Regions from separate parts of the Pseudomonas sp. LFM046 genome, predicted to be linked through region 2. Evidence: riboswitches for the same ligand, from Rfam matches in the RefSeq annotation. Region 2 holds a riboswitch; the other holds the start of a gene.
What was found. Region 2 has a riboswitch for cobalamin ahead of TQ98_RS02465 (CbtB domain-containing protein). Riboswitches for the same ligand answer to the same signal wherever they lie in the genome.
Positions count from the first base shown of each region.

Region 1 (3,532 bases), 1.1 Mb from region 2:
ACTGCTCGTTGTCGTCGCGGCGCAGGCTGAGTTGCCAGTCCTGGCGGCCAGCTTCGCCGAGGTACTGGGCGAACCAGCCCTTGTTCAGCCGTGAATCCTTGTCGAAGACGGTGGAGCTGCTGACTTCGTCCTGCTGCCAGTCGTAGCCCAGGGTCAGCACATGGCCTTCGGCCAGGGTCACGTCGTTCAGCCAGGAAGCCGAGTTCCGCTGGGAATCGAAGCGTGAGGAGAACTGCCCACCCGTTTCCTCGCGGCTAAGGTCCTCGCTCTGGCCTGCCTGCAAGGTCACATCCCAGGGCTCCAGCGGGCTGAAGCGAGCACGCCCGCCGATAAGCCGCTGCTCGTTGTCGGCGTTGGCGTTCCGCCCTCCCCCGGGATTGTACGGACTGACCAGGTCGTAGTCGTTGTGGGCCTTGACGCGCATCAGCGTGCCGTCGAGTTCCAGGCCATTGTCGAAGCGATAGCCGGCGCCCAGGCTGCCGGACAGGTTGCGGTAACCGTCGGCATCGGGCTCGTGGTAGCTGCTCCGTGCATTGAGAGCGTCGATGCCGTCGGTGTCCTGGCTGCTGAGGCCGAGGTTGTACCAGCCCTTGCCGTCGCCACCGGAAACACCGGCGCTGCCGTCATAGCTGTCGTGGGTGCCGTAACCGGCCGAGAACCAGGGCTTGGCGCCGTCCTGCCCGCCCTTGCGGGTGAAAATCTGGATCACGCCGCCGATGGCTTCCGAGCCGTAGAGGCTCGACCGGGGGCCGCGAACGACCTCGATGCGCTCGATCAACTCGACCGGCAGGTCCTGGAACGCGGTAAGGCCATTGCTGACCGACCCCACCTTGACGCCGTCGATCAGCACCAGCACGTGATCGGATTCCGTCCCGCGAATGGACACCGTGGTCTGCTTCCCCGGACCACCGTTATTGCTGACGGTCACGCCCGGCACCTTGCGCAGCAGCTCGGGCACGGAACGGGCCTGGCTGAGTTCGATCTCTTCGCGGTCGATCACGGTGGTCGCCGCCAGGCTGGCACGTACCGGATGTTCGCTGCGAGTGGCGGTGACCACCTGCTCGTCGAGGGTCAGGGCCGCAGCGGCCAGGTTGGAGGAAAGGGCTGAAGTGCCAAGCAGCGCAAACGCCGCTGGCCCGATGAAAGGCTTGCGAATCAAAGTCTGGATCTCCGTCGTGCCACCCGCGCGACATCTGTGGGAACTGCACGCGGAAGGCTCCGCGTGCGCTGAACGCGCCAGGCCGGTCTCCGGGCTTGCGAGTGGAGCTTCGCTCCCTTGCCGCGCCTTCCCATGCCTGGGCACAGTGGCCGATTGCGGCTTTCTACTCGCCTACCGTTGCGGGGGCAGCGCCGGATTCTTCTGAGGAATGGACCGGCTTCCCTGTTTCACCCCTTCGACATGAGCCAAGGGGCACCTGAGGCAGCGGCGAAGGTTAGAGGGTCGGAGAGAGAGCGTCAAACCCGACAGACGGAGCGGGCTCAGCGCCATCCGTGGGTTGGTGCGGAGCGAAGCGAAACCCAGGGTCCGGTTGATGGGTTTCGCTTCGCTCTACTGCATCCTATGTGTTGGTCGCCAGCAGCGCGGCCATCACTTCCCCTGCCGCGCCTTGCAGGCAGAGGTCGGCTCGCGCACTGAGGGGCGTGGGCTGAGGATTGATCTCCACCACGAAGGCGCCGTGGCGCTTGGCCAGAAAGGGCAGCTCGGCCGCCGGGTAGACCAGGCTGGATGTGCCGATGCTGAGGAAGAGGTCGGTGTGCTGGCTGGCCTCGGCGGCAGCTCCCAGCACTGTCTCGGGAAGGCTTTCGCCGAACCAGACCACCGCCGGGCGCATCCGGCCACCGCAACGACAGCGCGGGATGGTCCGCACGTCATCGGGCCAATCGCCGCCATCCCGCCGGCAGGCAAAGCATTTCAAGTGGTGGATATTGCCGTGCAGTTCCAGCGGCGCGGAGCTTCCGGCGCGCTGATGCAGGCCGTCGACGTTCTGGGTGATCAGCGTCACCCGTGGCAGACGCCGTTCAAGCTCGGCGATGGCCAGATGCGCCGCATTGGGCTCGGCAGCCAGGCATTTCTCGCGGCGCCAGGCGTACCAGTCCCAGACGGTCTGCGGATCAGCATGGAAGCCTTCGGGGCTGGCCAGCTGTTCGGGGCGGTACTTGGCCCAGAGGCCGGTCTGAGCATCGCGAAAGGTAGGGATGCCGCTTTCGGCGGAAACGCCGGCACCGGTGAAGATCACCAAATGGCGGACCTGCTGCAGGTGCCGGATCAGGTCGTCGGGGATGGGCGTCATTCAGTGCCTCGGGGTGAAGCCTGCCGGCTTGGCAGCCAGCCAGTCGACGAAGGTACGCAGGCGCTCATCGCCCAGCAGGGACTCGCGGCTGTTGAAGTTCAGGGCCAGTTCCTTCTCGCTGAACAGCTTGTGGATCTGGTTGTGGCAAGGCCGGCAGACCCAGAGGGTGGCGGTGATGCGCTCGCCCTTGGCGAACCGCTTCTGCACGTAGGGTTTGTCGTGCAGGGCCTTGGGGATCAGGTGATGACGAGTCAGCGCGGCGGCGCGGCGGCAGAGTTCGCAGGCGTCAGGCTGGGGCGGGAGACGGATGGGTTCCGGCATGGTGGTCGGGATGTCGCCCAGGCGTCAGCGCTTGCGGCAGAGAGTCAGGCCATCGCCCACCGGCAGCAGCGACAGGTCAACGCGGTCGTCGTCCTTCAGTGCACGGTTCAGGGCCTGGATGGCGCGGGTGTCTTCGGAATCCGGATCAGCCTCCAGAACCCGACCGCTCCAGAGCACGTTGTCGAAGAGGATAAGCCCACCTCGACGCGCCAGGCGAAGGGCTTCTTCCAGATAGGCGGGGTAGTTGGCCTTGTCGGCGTCGATGAAGATCAGGTCGAAGCTGTCCGCCTCCAGCCCTGGCAAGGTATCCAGCGCCGGCGCCAGGCGCAGTTCGATCCGCTCGCAAAGGCCGGCTTCCTGCCAATAGCGGCGGGCGATGGCATTGTAGTCGCCAGGAAGGTCGCAGCAGACCATCCGACCGTCTTCCGGCAGTTGGGCGGCCATGCACAGCGCGCTGTAGCCGGTGAAGGTGCCCACTTCGAGGATGCGCCGCGCGCCGATGAGCTTGACCAGCAGCGCCATGAACTGCCCCTGCTCCGGGGCGATCTGCCAGCGGCCCATGGGCAGGGCCAGGGTTTCCGCCCGCAAGCGCGCCAAGAGTGGCGCCTCCCGCAGCGAAACATCGAGGAGGTAGCCGTAAAGGGCGTCGTCGAGGTTCAGCGTGCGGTTGGTCATGGGGTGCCTCAGGGGGTGCGCGCCAGGCTTGGATCGAAGATTACTCGCTTGGCGCTCAGGTAGCTTCTCTGCCAGTAGCTGTTCGACAGACTGTCCAGCCGCACCGTTCCACCGGTACGCGGCGCATGGACGAAGCGACCCTCCCCCACATAGATGCCGGCATGGCTGACCTGCCCGCCGCCATTGGTGGCGAAGAACACCAGGTCGCCGCTTTGCAGCGCGTTGACACCGATGCTGGGGGTGCG
Region 1 is NZ_JYKO02000001.1:1,658,329-1,661,860, reverse strand. It holds gene btuB (TonB-dependent vitamin B12 receptor) at 1-1,156, opposite strand, end outside; cobalamin riboswitch at 1,222-1,434, opposite strand; gene TQ98_RS07810 (NAD-dependent deacylase) at 1,560-2,291, opposite strand; gene TQ98_RS07805 (hypothetical protein) at 2,292-2,612, opposite strand; gene TQ98_RS07800 (class I SAM-dependent methyltransferase) at 2,637-3,287, opposite strand; gene TQ98_RS07795 (C40 family peptidase) at 3,296-3,532, opposite strand, start outside.
Region 1: linked by a shared signal. The riboswitch ahead of btuB (TonB-dependent vitamin B12 receptor) and the one ahead of TQ98_RS02465 (CbtB domain-containing protein) in region 2 are both predicted to bind cobalamin.

Region 2 (3,532 bases):
GCGGTGACGCCCGGCACCACTTCATAGGGAATACCCCGTTCGCGCAGGTGGCGGATCTGCTCGCCGATGGCGCCATAGAGCGACGGGTCACCGGAATGCACCCGCGCCACGTCGTGCCCCCGGTCGTGGGCCTCTGCCAGCAGGGCGACGATTTCATCCAGGTGCAGCTCGGCGGTGTTCACCACCCGCTCGGCGCTGTGCCCGGCCAGCACGGCTTCCGGCACCAGCGAACCGGCGTAGAGGATCACCGGACAGGAGCGGATCAGCCGCTGCCCCTTCACCGTGATGAGTTCCGGATCGCCGGGGCCGGCACCAATGAAATAGACCGTCATGGCCGTTCAGCCTCGTGATGGATGCAGGCCAGGGCGCAGGTGGCACTGGCGCTGCGGCGTTTGTCGATCAGCAGGATGGCGCGTTCGCCGAACAGCGCTTCGGCCTGGGCCAGGGCGGCGGCCTCGGCCACCCCCGGACTGCCCGTCGCGGCGCGAACCCGCTCGGACGGTTGACTCAGGCGCGCTTCACAGGCCGCCAGGATATCCACAGGCAGGACGTGCAGCGGCAACCCCAGCCCCTCGGCCAGGGCAACCAGGCCTGGTTCGGCAGCCTTCGCTTCACTGCTGGCCAGGGCGACCAGCGAATCGATGGACGCCCCAGCCTCCGCAAGGCACTGCCACAGCAGACCGTGCAACTCGTCCGCTGGGCAGCCACGTCGGCAGCCCAGCCCGGCGACCAGCTTCAAGCGGTCGTGTGACGCTGGTAAAGCCAGGCGGCAGCCCAACCGAGCACCGCCCAGAACGCCGCATTGGTGATCAGGGACGCGGCGATGAACTCACGGGCCAGGGCTTCCGGCGCCAGGCTGGAATGCACCTCCGGCTGCGGTGCGCCCACGACGTGAGGGATCACCAGAACAGCCACGCCGACGATGCGCAGGGCCCAATGGCGGCCGAAAGCGATCAGGGCGAGTCCCGCAGCAGTCGACGCGGCAGTGCTGATCCACCACGCCTGACGCTCGGCCAGGTCAGCAGCGGCGGTGCCCGGCAGCTCCGGCGGCAGCCCAAGGGACGGCGCCAGGGCGAAGGTGGCGAAACCGCCCAGTCCCCAGAGCAGGCCCTGCCAGGCACGGGTCGGGCCGCGCAGGCTGAAGAGTCCAGCGAGGATCAGGGCGAAGCCCACGGCCACCACCAGGTTGCTGCCTCCCGTGGAGAGGGTGCGCTGCCAGCCGTCCTCCGGCGCCCAGGCCTCGTCGCTGTGTTCATGGGTATGGGCAACGGCGGGGCCGCCGTGCTGGTGGTCCTGGACCTGCTCCGCCGGCGCGGCATTTTCATAGGTTTCCGCCTGGAGGATCAGCGGGGCGACCCACAGGCTCTGCAGCAGGGTCAGCACGATGGCGGCGATCAGGCCGGCGAAACCGGCCGTCTGGGCGATGCGCTTGATCATCGGGAACCCACTCAGTGGCAGGGGAACGCGGAACTGTGGCGCGTGTCGTGAGCGGCGTTGTGCACCGCCTCGATGTGGGAGAAACCGGCGAAATACACCAGGGACAGGCCGACGAGGCCGGCGCCGATGGCCAGCAGCAGGCGCTGGGCCAGGGTCGAGGAGGAGACGGCGGATTGGGACAGGACGCGGCTGGACATGAAGGTTCCCTCTGCAGTGTGTGTGATACCGGCAGCGGAACGCGCGCGAGGGAAGCGGGCGCACAGGCACCCAGATTTCCGGCTTGCGCCCGCCCACCGCGGGTTGCCAAAACGTGATCAGGCCGGTCTCCGGGCTTGCGACGCCTGCCAGGGGCAGGATGGGCATGCCTTCCCATGCCGGATCGGCACAGTGGCGTACTTAACCCTACGGTCGCTTACCGTTGCGGGGGCAGCGTCGGACTTGTCCGAGATGGACGCACCGACTTCCCGTTTCACCCCGCGTACGGCGACGCAGGGCACCTGAAAAAACCGTGCTAGGACATCACGAGTCCGACCAAGCGTCAACTGCCGTGATTGACCGCCACCTGGACGCTGCGTAGCCTTCGCCCTTTCGAGGTTCTCCGGTCATGGGCCGGAGCTAAGAGGGAACGTGGTCAAGGCCACGGCTGCCCCCGCAACTGTGAACGCCCCCGGGCCCTTCGAAATGCCACTGCGAAAGCGGGAAGGCGAAGGTGCCGCGCCACGCGCAGGGTCGTGAGCCAGGAGACCTGCCTCGACGAATTTCCAGACAACCGGGCGGGGTGATCCGGTGGCGAATCCGTTGCGCGGGGCTCTCCCCGCTGCGCTCGTCATGCCCGCCGACCGACCACGCAGAGGCGCGCATGAAATCCCTGGCCAAACTCCCCGTCACCATCGTCACCGGCTTCCTCGGCGCCGGTAAAACCACCCTGCTCCGCCACATGCTGGACAACGCCCAAGGCCGCCGCATCGCGGTGATCGTCAACGAGTTCGGCGAACTGGGTATCGACGGCGAAATCCTCAAGCAATGCTCCATCGGCTGCACCGAAGAGGAAGCCGTGGGCCGCGTCTTCGAGCTGGCCAATGGCTGCCTGTGCTGCACCGTGCAGGAAGAGTTCTTCCCGGTGATGCGCGAACTGGTGGCCCGTCGCGGCGACCTCGACCAGATCCTCATCGAGACCTCGGGCCTCGCCCTGCCCAAACCCCTGGTGCAGGCCTTCCAGTGGCCGGAAATCCGCAACGCCTGCACCGTCGACGCGGTGATCACGGTGGTGGACAGCCCCGCCGTGGCCGCCGGCACCTTCGCCGCCCACCCCGAGCAGGTGGACGAGCAGCGCAAGCAGGACCCGAACCTCGACCACGAATCCCCGCTGCACGAGCTGTTCGAAGACCAGTTGGCCAGCGCCGACCTGGTGGTGCTGAACAAGGCCGACCTGCTCAGCCCTGAAGCCCTGGCCGCCGTACGCGCCGAAGTGGCCGAGGAATTGCCGCCGGCGGTGAAGATCGTCGAAGCCAGCGCCGGCAAGCTGCCGCTCTCCGTGCTGCTGGGCCTGAATGCCGAAGCTGAATTGCACATCGACAGCCGCCCCACCCACCATGATCACGAAGGCCATGAGGACCACGACCACGACGAGTTCGACTCCTTCCACGTCGACCTGCCGGAAGTGGACGAAGCCGCCCTGCTGGCAGCCCTCGGCCAACTCGTGGAGCGCCACGCCATCCTGCGCATCAAGGGCTTCGCTGCCATTCCCGGCAAGCCCATGCGCCTCTTGATCCAGGGCGTCGGCAAGCGCTTCGACAAGCACTTCGACCGCAAGTGGCTGGAAGGCGAAACCCGCAGCACCCGCCTGGTGGTCATCGGCCAGGAACTGGATCAGGCGGCCATCGCCAACGAGCTGCGTACCGCGCTGGCGTGAGTTCCACTCTTCTCCCCTCTCCCCCTGGGAGAGGGGCCGGGGGTGAGGGAAGCCTCCGCCCACTGGGACGCTCCCCCACCCTCCCTCCGAGGACGTAAAGGCACCCCATGCACCTCCTGCGCACCCAACCCGGCGGCTTCGTCCCCGACGACGGCATCGCCCACCTGGCCCAGACGCCCGCCG
Region 2 is NZ_JYKO02000001.1:521,438-524,969, reverse strand. It holds gene cobM (precorrin-4 C(11)-methyltransferase) at 1-332, opposite strand, end outside; gene TQ98_RS02475 (cobalamin biosynthesis protein) at 329-739, opposite strand; gene TQ98_RS02470 (CbtA family protein) at 736-1,437, opposite strand; gene TQ98_RS02465 (CbtB domain-containing protein) at 1,449-1,634, opposite strand; cobalamin riboswitch at 1,737-1,953, opposite strand; cobalamin riboswitch at 2,012-2,205, shown strand; gene cobW (cobalamin biosynthesis protein CobW) at 2,297-3,349, shown strand; gene cobN (cobaltochelatase subunit CobN) at 3,457-3,532, shown strand, end outside.